DNA from 2 places in the Roseateles sp. GW835-FHT13E02 genome. Region 1 is predicted to be linked to the other one. Evidence: riboswitches for the same ligand, from Rfam matches in the RefSeq annotation. Region 1 holds a riboswitch; the other holds the start of a gene.

The links. Region 1 has a riboswitch for glycine ahead of gcvT (glycine cleavage system aminomethyltransferase GcvT). Riboswitches for the same ligand answer to the same signal wherever they lie in the genome.
Region 2: it holds a riboswitch for glycine, as region 1 does, so the genes downstream of both, AC1Q6P_RS23230 (D-amino acid dehydrogenase) here and gcvT (glycine cleavage system aminomethyltransferase GcvT) in region 1, are expected to answer to the same signal.

Annotation. Positions count from the first base shown of each region.
Region 1 covers NZ_JBXAGJ010000011.1:43,787-52,197, reverse strand. Annotated here, with positions in the region: gene gcvP (aminomethyl-transferring glycine dehydrogenase) at 1-668, opposite strand, end outside; gene gcvH (glycine cleavage system protein GcvH) at 813-1,190, opposite strand; gene gcvT (glycine cleavage system aminomethyltransferase GcvT) at 1,299-2,429, opposite strand; glycine riboswitch at 2,494-2,602, opposite strand; glycine riboswitch at 2,619-2,722, opposite strand; gene AC1Q6P_RS12355 (hypothetical protein) at 2,883-4,982, shown strand; gene AC1Q6P_RS12350 (RES family NAD+ phosphorylase) at 4,997-5,725, opposite strand; gene AC1Q6P_RS12345 (antitoxin Xre-like helix-turn-helix domain-containing protein) at 5,738-6,166, opposite strand; gene AC1Q6P_RS12340 (amidohydrolase family protein) at 6,307-8,411, opposite strand, start outside.
Region 2 covers NZ_JBXAGJ010000036.1:13,148-21,558, reverse strand. Annotated here, with positions in the region: gene fusA (elongation factor G) at 1-1,054, opposite strand, end outside; gene AC1Q6P_RS23230 (D-amino acid dehydrogenase) at 1,224-2,531, opposite strand; glycine riboswitch at 2,704-2,822, opposite strand; glycine riboswitch at 2,824-2,917, opposite strand; gene AC1Q6P_RS23225 (GGDEF domain-containing protein) at 2,977-4,704, opposite strand; gene AC1Q6P_RS23220 (CreA family protein) at 4,799-5,263, opposite strand; gene AC1Q6P_RS23215 (bleomycin resistance protein) at 5,364-5,819, opposite strand; gene AC1Q6P_RS23210 (antibiotic biosynthesis monooxygenase family protein) at 5,816-6,247, opposite strand; gene AC1Q6P_RS23205 (cytochrome P450 family protein) at 6,244-7,311, opposite strand; gene AC1Q6P_RS23200 (helix-turn-helix domain-containing protein) at 7,461-8,192, shown strand; gene AC1Q6P_RS23195 (HD domain-containing phosphohydrolase) at 8,214-8,411, opposite strand, start outside.

The DNA.
Region 1 (8,411 bases):
CCGGGGTATTGCAGCAGGGCGGCGAAGCACTCGTTCTTGCCAGCCTCGGAAGCCGGGCCTACCACCACGTTGAAGCCCAGGGGCTCGGCACGGGTGCGCACCACTTCCAGGGTTTGCGGCAGCACGTCGTCGGCGACGAAGAAGGTCTGGCTCTTGCTCTTGCCCACGCGGGCGGCCAGGGTCATGGCTTCGGCGGCGGCGGTGGCTTCGTCCAGCATGGACGCGTTGGCAATCGCCATGCCGGTCAGGTCGGTCACCATGGTCTGGAAGTTGACCAGGGCCTCCATGCGGCCTTGCGAGATTTCAGCCTGGTAGGGCGTGTAGGCCGTGTACCAGGCGGGGTTCTCGAGGATGTTGCGCAGGATGACGCCCGGGGTCAGGGTGTCGTAGTAGCCCTGGCCGATATAGCTCTTGAGCACCTTGTTCTTGCCCGCCAGCGCCTTCAGCTCGGCCAGGGCCTGGGCTTCGGTCGCGGCAGCCGGCAGGTCCATGCCCACCGAGCGCTTGATGCTGGCGGGCACCACGGCTTCGATCAGGGCGCGGCGCGAGGCGGCACCGATCACCGACAACATGCCGGCTTCGTCAGCGGCATCGGGACCGATGTGGCGGGCTTGGAATTCGGTGGCGTTCTCAAGCACCGACAGGGGCTGCAGGGCGGACATCAACATGGCAAATCCTTGGAGCCTGGCGCCGCTTGTGGCAGCCTCAGGCTGTTTGTGTTCGGGAGAGCCTGCCACAGCAAGGCGCAAGGACTGCGCTCTGTGGCAGGGGGTGCCGCGGCCTCACTCATGGAGCCGCCGCGGCCGGTTTGATCAGCTGTTCTTGACCAGCTCGTCGTAGGCGGTGCTGTCCATCAGGCCGTCCAGCTCGGCCGGATTGCTCAACTTGACCTTGAAGAACCAGCCGGTCTTCAGCGGGTCGCTGTTGGCGAGCGACGGGTCGTCGCGCAGGGTTTCGTTGACTTCGGTGATCTCGCCGGCGACCGGCATGTAGACGTCGGCGGCGGCCTTGACCGACTCCACCACGCCCGCCACTTCCTTGGCTTCGAAGCTGCTGCCCACGGCCGGCAGGTCCACGAACACCACATCGCCCAGGGCGTCTTGTGCGTGCACGGTGATGCCCACGGTGACGATGCCGTCGGCTTCGATCTGGACCCACTCGTGGTCAGGCGTGTACTTGATGTTGCTCATGCGGTGCTCCGTTGCTTTCGGAAGGTGGAAAGGAGAAAGAAAATGAAATGTAGGGTGCCCGATCGGTGCCGGGCAAGCGCGACGTGAGCCGAGCCGGCTCTCGTCCGTTCAGCCGCGGTAGTAGCCGTTGGGCGTGAACGGGGTGCTGGCCACCGTCATCGGTGTGCGCTTGTCGCGGACGATGGCGAAGACCTCGGTGCCCAGGGCCGCAAATTCCTTGGCCAGGTAAGCCAGGGCCACCGGCTTGCCCACCGTGGGGCCCAGGGTGCCACTGGTGACCACGCCGATTTCCACGCCCTCGGCGTTGACCAGCTTGGCGCCTTCGCGCACCGGCATGCGTTCGCTGCTGACCAGGCCGACGCGCTTGCGTGTGGCGCCCTTGGCCAGCTGCTCGTCCACCACGGCCGCGCCGGGGTAACCGCCGGCGCGGGCGCCACCGGCGCGGCGCACCTTCTGGATGGCCCAGGTCAGCGAGGCTTCCACCGGGGTGGTGCCGGTGTCGATGTCATGGCCGTAGAGGCACAGGCCCGCTTCCAGGCGCAGCGAATCGCGCGCGCCCAGGCCGATGGGCTTGACCTCCGGCTGGGCCAGCAGCTTGCGGGCCAGCTCGACCGCCTTGTCTTGATGGACCGAGATTTCGAAGCCGTCTTCGCCGGTATAGCCCGAGCGGGTCAGGAAGGTCTCAATGCCGTCCAGATTGAAGAAGCCGCCGGTCATGAAGGTCAGCTTGGCGACTTCAGGGTTCAGGCGCGACAGGGCGGTCACGGCTTGCGGGCCTTGCAGGGCCAGCAGGGCTTGCTCGGGCAGGGGCAAGACCTGGCACTTGTCGCCGATCTTGGCCTGCATGTGGGCGATGTCCTGCACCTTGCAGCCGGCGTTCACCACGACGAAGAGGTCGTCCGGGCGGCGGGCGATCATCAGGTCGTCCAGGATGCCACCTTGTTCATTGGTGAACAAGGCATAGCGCTGCTTGAACAGGCCCAGGTCGATGACATCGACCGGCACGATGGTTTCCAGCGCGGCAGCAGCGCCGTCGCCGATCAGGCGGACCTGACCCATATGGGACACGTCGAACAGGCCGGCGGCCGCGCGGGTGTGCTTGTGCTCGGCCATCACGCCGGTCGGGTACTGCACGGGCATGTCGTAGCCGCCGAAGGGCACCATCTTGGCGCCGAGTTCGATGTGCAGGGCGTGCAGGGGGGTCTTGAGCAGGGGAGCGGAGGAGTCAGCAGCGGACATGGGAGCAGCTTTCGAGGGCAATCATCTGGCCCACGCCCCTGAGACCGGCTCAAGGAGTGGGGGGAATGCCCTCGCTGTCCGCTTTACCTGAGAGATTGGCCACCGGCGTATTGCCAACAGCTTGCCCCTTCGGTGGACGGGCTCGAAACCCGTCTCTCTCCAGTGAGGACGCCCGACGTTTTGTGAACGGGCGTTTTATCAGTCCTTTTGCCTGAGCGTTCGCAGCGTGGGATCACCAGTGCCACTGCGCCTTCGGCGGCTTCCGCGAGGAAGCTCTCTCCTGACGGCGGCGATTGTAGCCCTGGTTTTTGCGCAAAAAGTGGCTCCGTGGCGAGGCCTCTTCGCAAATCCACAAATGCGCCGGCTTCCTCACGTTCATCACGCCATGGCGGGCGCTGCTTCTGCCTATGCTGGCCGCAGCATGAATCACGCCTTGCAGGCAACACCGCGCCCATGAGCCACACCACGCCCGAAATTCATCTCTGCATCCAGCAGCCCGGGGCCTATGTGCACTCCCTGGGCTTGCTCGATCAGGCGCGCTACTTCCGCTACCAGTTCCGCCGCCTCGGGGCCGAGGTCAGCATGGCGAAGAACCGGCTGCGCCACGGTGCGATCAATTTCATCTTTGGCGCCCATCTCGGTTTTGAGCCGGCCTTGCTCGATCGCCATGTCTGCGTGTTTGTGAACCTGGAGCAGCTGGGCGAGGGCGGCGCCCAGGTCTCGCCCGAGTATTTGCAGCTGCTGGCGAACTGGCCGGTGGTGGACTACGACGCCGCCAACTGCAGCGCCTACCGCGCCCGGCCGGATCAGGTGCCGGTGTTCCCCCTGCTGCATGCACCGTACCTGAAGCCGGCGGAATCCATCCCGCTGGAGCAGCGGCCCATCGATCTGCTGTTCATCGGCAGCATGAACGAGCGCCGCCGCGCCTGGCTGGATTGCATCGAGGCCCTGGGCTTGAGCGTGGCCTTGTTCGATGGCCCGCTTTACGGCCCCGAGCGCGATGAGTTCATCCGCCAGGCCAAGGCCGTGCTCAATGTGCATTTCTACGAGAGCAGCCGCTTCGAGCAGACCCGGGCGGCGATCTGTCTGTCCCTGGGTACGCCCGTCATCTCCGAGCGCGTGCCGGGCACCGAGGTGCATCCGGCCTTCGAGGACTCGGTCCTGTGGCTGGAGGGCGGGCAGCTGGAGCAGTTCTTCAGCGAGGATTTCGGCACGCCGGCGTTCTTTGATTTCGCCCGCCTGGCGCTGGAGCGCTTTGAGCAGGCCGACCCGGCCGTGGCCTATGCCGAGATGCTCGCCTTTGCGGCCAACCATGCCGTCGAGCGCCTGCCGGCCCTGCCGCAAGAGCCCTGGCGGCCGCAGCGCCTGCATATGGGCGCTGGCGCGGATTACAAAGCCGGCTGGCTCAACATCAGCCGCGATGCCGAGCAAGAGCCCGATCTGCTGCTCGACCTGAGCCGCCCGCTGGACCTGCCGCTGCGCGATCTGTCGGCCGCCCATGGCCCGATCGAGCTGCACGGCGAAAGCCTGGAACTGCTCGATGTCAGCGGTCTGCAGCATGAGGCCGCGGGCCTGAAGGCGGTGCTGAACCAGGCTTTGCGCCTGCTGCAAACCGGCGGCGAGCTGCAGCTGGACCTGGCCGGTGCCTTGCCACCTGAGCCTGCAGCTGCTGCGGGCTGGCTGGCCGCGCCCGATCTCTTCAGCAGCTTCTGGCAGGCGTGCGGCGAGGATTTCTGGGCGCTGGGCTGGTTCGAGCAGCGCTTCGAGCTGCTGGCCCATGCCTATTTCGATGCCCAGGCGCGGCCCTGCGAAGCCGATTCGGCCCTGGGCACGCGGGTGGTGATGCGCAAGATCGAGAGCTCGCTGCGCGAGCGCACCACGGCGCGGGCGCGCCAGAGCCGCTTGCGCCTGCCCGACGATGCCGTGGACGCGGCCCATCGCCTGTTGCCGGCCGGCCCGTCGGCGCAGGCCGGCGCGACCAAGAAGTTCAAATGGTCCATCCTCGTGCCCAGCCTGCCGGCACGGCGCGAGCTGCGCAAGCGCATGCTGGCCATCCTGGAACCCCAGGTGGCTCGCTATCCCGATGTGGAGCTGCTGGTGCTCGAGGACAACCGCAGCCGCGAGTACGGCCCCAAGCTACAGGCCATGATCGACATCGCCCAGGGCGAGTACCTGAACTTCGTGGACGATGACGACGAGATCTCCGAGCACTATGTGGACACCATCTACCCCTTGCTGGACGGGGTCGATTGCGTGGGCTTTTCGGCGCGCATCAGCGTCGAGGGAGGGCCCTTCAAATCGGTGTTCTACAGCATGAAGAACAAGGTCTGGGTCGATGCGCCCGAGGGCTATTACCGCAACCCGCAACACCTGACCCCCATCCGCAGCGAGCTGGTGCGACAGATCCCCTGGGTCGGCCACTACGGGGCGGATCGCACCTGGTCGCACAAGATGTCGGCCTCCGGCCTGCTTCAGACTGAAAACGTGACCGACGCGGTGCTCTACACCTACTACGCCACGCAGAAAGAAAACCGCGAAGGCGTCTGGCGCTGAGCGCTGCTGAGCAATCAGATCACGTGGTGGCCTGACTTCAGGTACCAGTCGGCCATGCGCTGGCCGTTCCAGCGCAGGGTCACATGCTCGGCCTGTCGGGCCGGTGGCAAGGCGGCGCGCGGGGTGAACAGGGCCACGCACTGGCCGCCGGGCTGGCGCACGCTGTCGTAGATCAGGCCCGCGCTGCCTTGCTCGCGCAGGCGCCGGGCGAAGGGCCGGGAGGCGGCGTAGGAGTTCGCATCCAGCAGCGCCAGCGCGCGAGGGTCTTGGTGCTCTGCGCGCAACTCATGCAAATCAGCCTGCACCGTGACGCGGTAGCAGCGCAAGTCCACATCGATGGCCGGCTCGGCCGTGCGGGCGAGAAAGAGCGCGCGGTGGTGGCTGACCTCGGCCACGGCGGTTTCCAGCGTGGCCGCGGCGTAGTAGACGCCGTAGCTGCCGTCGGAAAAACGGCTGCCCTCGGGGTTCAGGTGGGTGAAGGCTGCCATGATGGGGCTGCTGCCGGGGCCGCAGAGGCGCTGTTCGGGCGGCACCAGGCTCAGCTCGCCGAGCTGATCGCGCAGGCGCGGGTTACCCAGCGCCTCGATGGCGAAGACCACGGCCAGATCGGCCGGCTCGGCCACCGCATCGAACAGCAGCACGGGTGGGTAGCGGCTGGGCAGCAGGCGGCAGGAGTCCGGCCAGTGCACGGGGATGCAGGGCAGGGCGATCGGGGCAGCAGGGGGCAGGGTGGAGGAGCTCAAACGCCAGGTCTTTCAGGCCCAGCCGCCGCGCTGTGCATCCAGGTACTGGCGCACGACAAAGAGATCGGCGATCTGGCCGCCCAGCATGCGCGAAAGGGCGCTGCCGCCGCCGAACAGGGGCGCGCTGTTGGCCTTCTTGATCCAGGCATCGGCCCGCTCCGGGATGGGCAGCAGGATTTGCAGGCTGGCGTAGATGCTGAACAGATGGGACAGGCGCTCCAGCGTGGCGCCGTCCAGGCCGGCCTTGATGCGGCCGGCTTTCCAGTCGTAAAAAGTGGTGCGGCCGCAGCCGAGCAGGCGCTGCTGTTCTTCATTGCTCAGGCCCCAGGCCTGGGCCATGCGGAAAAACGTGCGCAGCGCCGCGCCGGCGGCGGCCGGGGTGTGCAGATCGGGCAGGCCCGGCTGCGGCTGGCTGTGGAAGTCCGAAGGAAGGGCGGCCATGGCGAACTCCTGGCAGGTGGGCGGCGCCGGCCTGGGCAGGCAGGAGAGGCGCCGCTGAGGAGTTCAGTGTAAGTTCTTTGGCGAATGAAAACAAGAATTCAGTACGGAGCTGAATTCCCCCTCTCGCCGCCCTCTGGGCTTCAGTCCTCCTCGCCGCCGTGACCGTGGCCATGGCTGTGTGCCTCGACCGGCATGCTGCGGCCGTCGGCGCCGTCGAAGAAGAAGGGCTTGCGGGCCTTCTGGCGCGGCAGCACCTCGTTCATGCTGCCGACCTCGAAGACCCGGCCGTTCTGCATCACATGGCTGATGCGGTCGCTCTGACGGATGTCCTTGAGCACATCGCCGTCGATGATGAGCAGATCCGCCAGCTTGCCCACCTCGAGCGAGCCCAGGTCCTTGTCCAGGCCCAGGTAATGCGCCGGGTTGGCGGTGGCGGTGCGGATGGCTTCCAGCGGCGTCATGCCGCCCAGGCCGAACATCCACATCTCCCAATGGGCACCCAGGCCTTCGCGCTGACCGTGGGCGCCGATATTGGCCTTGACGCCGCCGCGCTGCAGCTCGGTGGCGGTGCGGGCGACGCGGATGACGTTGAAGTCTTCCTCGGGCGCGGTCTCACGGCGCACGCTGCGTGACTCCAGCACGGCGCGCGGCACATACTTGCTCAGCAGCGGGTGTTTCCAGACCTCCGTGCGGGCGTACCAGTAATGTTCGCCGTCCAGGCCGCCGTAGGCCACGTTGAGCGTGGGCGTGTAGCCGACTTGCGTCTGCGTCCAGAGCTGCTTGACGTCGTCATAGACCTCGGCCACCGGCAGGGCGTGTTCGATGCCGGTGTGGCCGTCGACGATCATGCTCATGTTCAGCTGGAACAGCGAGCCGCCCTCGGGCACCACCATCATGCCGGTCTGGCGCGCGGCCTCGATCACCTGCTGGCGTTGCTCGCGGCGTGGCTGCTGGTAGCTCTTGACGCTGATGGCGCCCGCGGCCTTCTGGCGCTTGAGATGAACCAGCGCATCGTCCAGGTTGTTGACAGGGGCATTGATGCTGCCCTTGGCGCCGTAGAGGATGGAGCCGGTCGAGTAGATGCGCGGGCCGGTCACCAGGCCGGCGCGCTGCATCTCGGCTTGCGTGAAGATGTCGCCGTTGCGGTTGGACGGGTCGTGGATGGTGGTCAGGCCAAAGGCCAGAGAGGCGTAGTTGATCCAGCTTTGCTGCGGGATGATTTCGCTCTCACCCATGCCGCCGTGCCAGTGGGCATCGATCAGGCCGGGGATGATGGTCTTGCCGCGTGCGTCCAGGCGTTTCGCATCGGCCGGGATCTGCACCTGATCGGCGCGGCCGATGGCGGCGATGCGGTTGCCCTGCACCACGATCACGCCGTCCTCGATCACCTCATCGCCCTTCATGGTGGCGATGCGGGCACCGCTGATGGCGATGCGGCCGGCGGGCTTGTCGCTGACCTGGCTGAAGCCGATCTTGCGGCCGGCTTGCTGCACCGTCTCGGGCTTGAAGGTGCTGGCCACCGGTTTGCCGTCCGCATCCACGGCCGCGGGCGGGAAGGCCTCGGCCAGGCGGGCGCTGAAGAGCTCGTCGCCATGGCTGAACCAGAGCTGCTGGCTGTCGCCGCTCCACTGCATGTTTTCGCCGGCGACCACGTCGAACTGGCGCACCGGCAGCGCGTCCATCTTGGGGCCCACGGTAATGGTCTTGCCGGCCTGCGGCAGCGGCGTCACATAGGCATGGCTGCGCTCGACAAAGCCCAGCCACTGACCATCGGGCGAGAGGCTGTATTGGCTGACGTATTCGCTGCGCGCGACCTCGGTTTCACTGCGGTCCTTGAGCTCGATGCGCCAGAGCGAGCGGCGCGAATCGACCTCGCTGCTCATGCTGGAGCGGCTCACATACACCGCGTCGTTGCGGGCGCCGAACTGCGGGCTGTCGCCGTCCTTGCTGATGCGCTGCGGCTCGCCACGTCCATCCGCCGCGGTGATGTAGACGCCGTTCTCCAGGCCATGCCAGGGCGTGGTCAGGTAGCCGCCTCTGGCCTTGACGTAGGCGATCTGCCGGCCATCAGGCGAGAAGCGCGGCGAAAGGTATTTGCCGGGCGCCTTGGTGATCACGGTTTCGCGGCCGCTGGCCAGGTCCAGCTTGCGCACGCTGCCGAGCTTCTCGTCGTTCCAGCTCACATAGACCAGCTCGCGGCCGTCGCGCGAGAAGCTGGGGAAGAACTCGAAGGCCTCGCCTTGCT
Region 2 (8,411 bases), on a different contig from region 1:
AGGGCTTGCGCGCCGAGCCGATGAAGAGCTGGCTGTGGCGGCGCAGCGTGCCCTGGTGCACGCGCATCACGCCCATCTTGCCGAGGTAGGGGTCGGAGATGATCTTGAACACATGGGCCAGCACATGGGCGCTGGGCTCGGGCAAGGCTTGCAGGGGCAGGGCCTCGGGGCCCTCGCCGCGCAGGAACAGGGGCGGGTTGCCCTCGGCCGGGTTGGGCAGCAGGCGCTCGATCACATCAAGCAGCTCGGCCACGCCGGCGCCGCTGCGCGCCGAGGTGAAGCAGATCGGGATCAGATGCCCCTCACGCAAGGCCTGCTCCAGCGGCGCGTGAAGCTCGCGCGGGTCGACATCGCCTTCGCTGAGATAACGGTCCACAAACGCGGCATCCACCTCCACCACCTGCTCGACCAGGGCCTGGTGCGCCTGGCCCACCGAGGAAAAATCGGCCTGGCCGATGATGTTGTAGAAACAGTCCAGCACGCGCCGCCCGCCTTCGGCCGGCAGGTTCAGCGGCAGGCATTCACGCCCGAACACCGTGCGGATCTGCGCCAGCAGGCCTGGCAGGTCGAGCTCGGCCAGATCGATCTTGTTGATCACGATCAGCCGGCACAGCCCGCGCTGGGCGGCGGGTTCCATCATCTTGCTGGCCATGGGCTCCAGCCCGCTTTGCGCGTTGAGCACCAGCACGGCCGTGTCCACGGCCTCCAGCGCCGGCAGGGACTGGCCGATGAAATCGGCCGCCCCGGGGGTGTCGATGGCGTGGATGCGCACGCCGCCATGCTCCAGGTGCACCACGCTGCTGTGCAGGGAATGCTGGAGGCGGCGCTCCAGCGGATCGAAATCGCTGACGGTGTTACCGCGCTCCACCGTGCCGGCCTGGGTGATGGCGCCGGCCTGCAGCAGCAAGGCCTCCAGCAAGCTGGTCTTGCCGGCCGCCGCGGGGCCGACCAGGGCCAGGCTGCGCAAGGCCGCGACCGCTGGCGAAAGGAGCGACTGGGGCGCGCCGGTGGAGGATGGGGCGCGGCTGGCGTCGCCGTTCGGGCTCGGGCTCATGGCAGTCTCCTTGGCTCTCCGGCGCCCCGGCTTTCGTGGGGCGCGGTGATGGATGCATGCACGGTGCCGGGCTCTGACGCAAGGGACGGGTCCGCTCGGCTCTGGCCTCAGGGTAGAGGAAGGCCGGCCGGCTTACAAGGCCCGCGCCGGCGGGTCTGGGCCGATTCACTCAAGTGGCCGCCTGCGCCCGGCCGGCCCAGGCGCCGAGCTCGGGCCCGCAGAAGGCGTAATCCAGCTCGGGCCGGCGGCCGCAGATCAGGTCCGCCAGGGCCGCGGCCGAGCCGCAGCTGTGCGTCCAGCCCAGGGTGCCGTGCCCGGTATTGAGGAAGAGGCGGCCAACGCGGCTGGCGCCGATGTAAGGCAGGTTGGAGGGCGTGGCCGGGCGCAGGCCGGTCCAGTACTGGGCGCCGCTGGGCTGGCCCTCAGGCGCCACCATCTGCGGGAACAGCTCGCGCGTGCGCCGCAGCAAGGCCTCGCAGCGGCGCAGATTGAGCGTGCTGTCATAGCCATTGAGCTCGGCCGTGCCGGCCACGCGCAGGCGATCACCCAGGCGCGAGAACACCAGCTTGTACTCGTCGTCGGTCAGCGAGACCTGGTAGCTGTGCGCGGGCGAGATCACCGGCAGCGTCATCGAGTAGCCCTTGGCCGGGTAGATGTTGAGCGACACGCCCAGCTCGCGCGCCAGGCCGCGGCTGAAGGAGCCCAGGCACAGCACAAAGCGGTCGGCGGCCAGCCGCTCGATTTCACCGTTCGCATCGGCCACGATCACCCGCGCCAGATCCTGGCCCTCGCGCTCGCAGCCCAGCACCCGGGTTTGGTAGCGGAACTCCACCCCGGCCTGCGCGGCCAGGGCGGCCAGCGCCTGGGTGAAGCGATGGGCGTCACCCGATTCGTCGCTGGGCGTCATGCTGCCGCCGACGATCTGCGCGCGGCATTGCGCCAGCGCCGGCTCGATGGCCACGCATTCCTCGGGCGTTTTCATGTCCAGCTCGCAGCCCTGCTCGCGCATGATGCGAGCCGGCTCCTGCGCCGCGGCGTATTCCTGCTCACTGGTGTAGAAGTGCAGGATGCCTTGCTGGCGCTGGTCGTAGGCGATGCCGGTGGCGGCGCGCAGGCGCTGCAGCTGCTCGCGGCTGTAGAGGCCGAGGTTGACGATGTTGCGGATGTTGTGGGCGGTGCGGCCCGGCGTGCATTCGCGCAGGAACTGCAGGCCCCAGCGCCACTGGGCCGGGTCGGCGCGCAGGCGGAAGAGCAGGGGTGCGTCCTCCTTCATCAACCATTTCAAGACCTTGAGCGGCGCGCCCGGGTTGGCCCAGGGCTCGGCATGCGAGACGGAAATCTGGCCGCCGTTGGCATAGCTGGTTTCCAGGCCGGCCGCGGGTTGGCGGTCGATCACGGTGACTTCAAAACCCGATTGGCGCAGATACCAGGCGGTGGTGACGCCGGTGACTCCGGCGCCCAGGACGATTGCGTGCATGTGTGCACTCCTGAAACAAGACAAACAGACCGTTGCGTGAGACGCGCAGGCGTACGCCCAGGCCCAGCTCGGGCTGTGTTTCGTTCCAGGCAGGTGAGGCACCCCAGGGTGGGGCGCGAGCCGGGCAGAGCACAGATCGGGCAGTGGCAGCAAGAGCGTGCGCTTGACGCGCGCCGCTCCCGCTGTCCCTGTTACCTGAGAGATTCAGCCGCGCCCCGGGGGCATGGCCTTGCTCCTTCGGTGGCGGCTTGCGCATCGTCTGCGCGGGCCGCTCTCTCCAGCATTCGGCTTGTTGACGGATCCAGTACGGGGCCTGAGCGAGTATGGGAGCTTGCGCCTTCGGCGGCAGGGTCCAAAGCGGGCCTGCACTCTCCTGAATCCGGTGTGCAGTGTAGACGGGCTTGCCTGTGTGCGAAGTCAGGGCAAATGCGGGGCAGCCCTGGGATCAGCGAGAGTCGGCCAGGAGTCCGGTCGGACGGACACAGTTTCGGCCCTCGCCCTTGGCTTGGTAGAGGCGCTCATCGGCCAGGGCGCACAAGGCTTCGGGCGTGTGGGCTTCGGCGTTGCCGGCCAGGCCCATGCTGACGGTGATGCCATGCAGATCGGGGTGCAGGCTGCGCCAGTCAAAGCGCTCGATCTGCTGGCGCAGCTTGTCGCACAGCTGGCTGGCCAGGGGCAGGGGGGCCTCCACCAGGATCAGGGTGAACTCCTCGCCGCCATAACGCGCCACCACATCGGCGCGCCGGCAGTGGTCACGCAGCAGGCGAGCAAGCTGGCGCAGCACGGCATCGCCCACCGCATGGCCGAAGCGATCGTTGACGGCCTTGAAGTGATCGAGGTCCAGCATGGCCAGGCTGAGCGGGTGGCGAAAGCGCGCCGCGCGCTCGCACTCCTGTTCAAGCAGCAGGTCCAGCCAGCGGCGATTGGCCAGGCCGGTCAGGGCGTCCTCATGGCTGAGCTGGCGCAGCAAGTCGGCTTGCGCCGCGAGCTGCGTCAGCAAGGCCTGCTTTTCCTGATCCGTCTGTCGGGCTGCCTGCAATTCCTGGCTCAGGGCCTGGACCTGCTGGCGCACGAACAGGCCGCGCAGGCGCTGCTGCGAGTGCTCGCCCAGCAGGCGTTGTTCGCAGGCATGGTGGGCCTTGTAGTGCTGCAGGGCCAGGGCGTGATCGGCTCGCCGCTCGGCCAGCTCGGACAGGGCCCGATGAGCCTGGCTTGCCAGGGCGGTGAGCCGGCCTTTCGTGGCATGAGCCAGTGCGCGTTCCAGGGCGCCCTGGGCTTGCGGCAGATCGTTCCGGGCTTGCCACACGTCGGCCAGGCCCAACTCGATGCTGCACAGCGATGGGCTGTCGCCCACGCTCAGGGCCAGCGGCCGGGCTTCTTCGAAGGCGGCCAGGGCCGCGTCCACTGCCCCTCGCGCCAGGCAGGACTGGCCCAGGCCCAGCAGTGCCTGGCCGAGATCGTTGACATTGCCGGTGCGCCGCGACAGGTTCAGCGCTTCGTCCAGAAGAAGGCAAGCCTCTGCATGCTGGCCGAGTTTGCTCAGCAGTGTGCCCAGGTCCAGCGCGCTGGTCGCCTGGCGCGCCAGGTCCTGGGTCTGGCGCGCGCAGCGCAGGCTGCGCTGCAGATGCTCCGCGGCCAAGTCCATCTCACCAATGCCTTGCAGCACCTGGCCCAGCTGACCCAGGGCATAGGCCTGGTCGACGATGGATCCGTTGTGCTCGGCCAGTGCGAGGCTGAGCTGAAGCAACTCGAGGGCCTCCGGGAATTGGCCCTGCGTGAGGCGGGTCACCGCCATATTGTTCAGGGCGCGAGATTCGGCATGACTGGCCTGGTGGAGGCGGGCGAGTTCCAGGGCTCGCTGGTCCAAATGCAGGGCCTTTTCGTAGTCGCCTTGGCGGGCCTGTATCAGGGCCTGCAAGTTCAAGGCATCCAGATGGCCATCGATCTCGCCCAGCGCCTCCAGCAGGCTGTGGGCCCGATCCAGCCGGGCTTGCAGCGGCGCCACCGGCTGGCCCAGGATGAACTCGCACAGGCTCCAGCGCAGCAAGGCATAGGCCAGGCCGCGCGGATGGTCGACGGCCAGGGCCTGCTCATGGGCCTGCTGCGCCAGACACAAGGCCCGCGGCGTGTCCGACATGCGCAGCGCGTAGGCTTCGGCATTCAGCGCGTCCACCTGCTCCGGCGTGAGCCGGGGGCGGCAGGGAGGCTGTGCTCGGGCTTTCATCGGCCGGCGTTCAAGGTCTCGGGCTTGCCGCCTGGCACTGCGCTCACTTGAGCGGAATCGGCGTGGCGCGATCCACCGGCACGGCGGTCACGCTGTTCTGCGGCGAGCCGTCGACCAGGCGGTCCGAATAGGTCAGGTAGACCAGGGTGTTGCGCCGGCTGTCGACCATGCGCACGATGCGCAGTTTCTTGAACACCAGGGACATGCGCTCGTTGAACACCTCTTCCTGCCGTGCCAGGGGCTTGGCGAAACCGATCGGCCCGGTCTGACGGCAGGCGATGGAGGCCTCGGCCTTGTCTTCGGCCAAGCCCAGGCCGCCCTTGATGCCGCCGGTCTTGGCGCGCGAGACGTAGCAGGTCACGCCCGAGACCTTGGGGTCTTCGTAGGCCTCCACCACCACCTTGTGATCGGGGCCGATCAGCTTGAACGCAGTGTCGACCTCGCCCACGGCCTCGCCGCTCGCCCGGGCCGGCAGGCCCAAGAAAAGAGCTGCGATTCCCAGCCCCATCAGGCCGGCACGGCGCCAGAACGAGGAGATCTTCGAGGCGAGCAGGGTGTGCGTCTTGGGCATGGTGGCGGCGTGTGCGGTGGCGTCGAGTGGTGGGGCGTTAGTGCTCGCCAGGGCTCGGGCGTTCGCGTGAGCCCAGGACTTGGCAAAAGCGCAGCAGATAGCCATCCGGGTCTTGTACCAGAAACTCCAATTGCCCTTCTTCTTCCCGCTCGGACACCGGGTACCAGCTTTCTTCCAGCGCGCGGAAGAGGGGGCAGCCGAACTGGCGCAGCTGCGCCTGGAGCTGCTCGACATCCTCGACCTCGATCTGCAGATTCATGCCGCGGCCACGCGGCGTTTCGGTCGGCGCGGTCAGCCAGCTGTGCGCGTGGTCTTGCTCCAGCATCAGCTGTGCGCGGCCGAGTTCCAGATAGGCAAACGGAGGATCATCGCGGCGAAAGCGGACCTCAAATCCGCAGGCCCGGTAGAAGTGCAGCGATGCAGCCAGATCGCTGACGGCGAGCTCGGGCACCATGGGGTTCCAAAAGGGTTCGGTGGGCGCGCAGCGGTTCACGGTGGATGGGGGGCGTGGCGAAGCGCCGATTGTGTGCGGCATCCGTGGCTTGGCTGGGCGAGTTGCGCGCCGCCGGCGAGGGGCGCTTCCAGGGCCTGCCGGCTGTCCGCCGGTGCCTGCACGCGATCGTGCAAGCCGTAGTCGCGCAGCACGGCGGCCACGCGCAAGCGATAGTCGGCAAACACTGTCGCGCGACCCTGGGCCTGGCCCTCGCGGTGGGCGGCTTGCGAACGCCAGGCCTGGACGGCGGCTTCGTCACGGAAGCAGGACAGCGAGAGCAGCGTGTCGGGATCGCTCAGGCTTTGGAAACGCTCGATGCTGATGAAGCCGTCGATCTGCGCCAACTCCGCCCGCAAGGCCGCCGCCAACGCCAGGTAGTGCTCGCGCTGGCCGGCTGCGAGCTTCACTTCAAACACCACGAGGATCATGGGCGCGACTCCTGGGCTGTGGTCGAGGGTGCTGGCGCTCGCTCGGTGGGCAGCTCGGCGTCAGCAAGCACGAGGCTCTCGGCTCGGTCGGCCCTGTCGGCAAGGCGCGGCACGCGGGCATGGGCCAGTGCATGGTGGCCCTGCCAGGACGGGGGCGCGATGCCCTGCGCCAAGGCCTGGCGGGCGACGCCCAGGGCCGCCTGCGCCATGAGCAAGGCCAGTTCCTGGCCCGGGCATTGATGGCGGCCGTGCCCGAAGCTCAGACCGGCGCCCGGCTCCGCGGGCTCGCAAGCCAGGCGCAGAAGCAGGGCCGTGCCCCGCGGTATGTAGCTGTCACCCAAGCGGCAGTCGTGCAAGGCCCAGCGCCGCGTGTGCTGGATGACGCCCGGGCTCTGCGCCAGCCGCAGCAGCTCTGCCTCATGCCCCGCGCCGGCCAGCAGGGCCTGGCCCAGCAACCCGGCGCCGGCCTCATGGCTTTGCCACAGCAGACCGAGGGCCTGGGCTGCTGCATCCCAGTTCGGCAGGCTCAAGCCTCTCCACAGCGGCGCAGGGCCCTGGCGACCCAGGCCCTGCGTCAAGACTTCGCAAGCCTGGTCGGCCGCGTCCAGCTCGCGCGGCCCGGCTTCCGGTCGTAGCGCCTGGGCCAGGGCCTGGAGCTGCTGCCGAAGCGAGGCTTGATCCGCTGCACTGGACATGGGTACGCCCAGCATGGCGGCCAGGCTGGCCGGCAGGCTGGACCATTGCCAGGCCTCCCAGCTTTGGCTCAAGGCCAGGCGGGCTTGATGCTGGGCCTCGGCCTGCAGCACGCGGCGGTCGAGCGAGGTCAGGGCCTGCTCCAGCGCCTGGCGTTCTGCGTTGCGTGCGGGGTCTTCGCGCATGCGCAGCCATTGGCCGTAAATGGCGCCGAAGCGGCGGCCCTGCAAGGCTGGCGGCAGGGGCTGATCGGGCGGCCGCACGCCGAGGTCCGGATGCCTCAGCGCCTGACGCAGCAGATCCGGCCCCGCGATCACATGGGCTTGCAAGATGGGGTCGAAATCAAACCGCTTGCAGTCCTGCGCGGCCATGGGGGTGTCGGCCGCTGGGCTGGATGGGGCGTCGGGTGGAAGTGGGGAGGTGAAGGGGCAGGGCATCGAGGTGGAGAGAGGGGCTCAGTGAGTTCAGAGGCGTCAGTGTCTGGTGCTGGCCGCGCACATGCTTCGCTTACCATCGAAGCATGGATGACACACCCTTGCCGCCCCGCGGCGCCGGCTTTGCCGATCAAGCCCTGGCCGCATTGGCTCAGGCCATGGGCGAGCCGGCGCGTGCGCGCATCTTGTGCTGCCTGCTCGATGGCCATGCCCGCACTGCGACCGAGCTGGCGGCGGCGGCCGAAATTGCCGCATCCACGGCCAGCGCCCATCTGAGCCGCCTGGTCGCGGCCGGCCTGCTGCGTTGCGAGGTCCAGGGGCGTCATCGCTACCACAGCCTGGCCGGGGGCGAGGTGGGCGCTGCGCTCGAGGCCCTGCTGGTGCTGGCGGGCCGCCAGCACAGCGAGGCCTTGCCGCGCTTTGAGCCAAGCACGCCGCCCGAGCTGCGCGAGGCCCGGCGTTGCTACGACCACATGGCCGGCGAGTGGGCCGTGCGCTGGCACGAGCACCTGCTGCAGCAAGGCTGGTTGATCGTACAAGCCGAGGACGCTCGCAGTTATCAGCTGAGCCCGGCGGGCCAGGACGCGTTGGCGGCTTTGGGTCTGGATCTGGGGGCGGCGCTGCGCCAACGGCGCCGCTTCGCCTGCCCCTGCATGGACTGGAGCGTGCGCCGGCCGCATCTGGGCGGCGCCTTGGGCGCAGCTTGGCTGGCGCTGCTGGAACGCAAGGCCTGGGTGGAGGGCGCGCTGGACAGCCGCGCCCTGCGCATCACGCCGCGCGGTCGGGCGGGCTTGCGTCGCCTGCTCGGCGAGGCCTGAGCCGCGCCCGCGCCCGGCGCATCAATCCTCGTCCTGGAAGCGCTGGCGGATGTCCAGCACCTCGTCCCAGTGCTCGAAGAAGACGCGCACGCAGTCCGGGTCGAAGTGGCTACCTGCATGGGCTTTGATGTGGGCGGCGGCGGCCTCCAAGGTCCAGGCTTTTTTGTAGGGGCGCTCGGACGTCAGGGCATCGAAGACATCGGCCACGGCGACGATGCG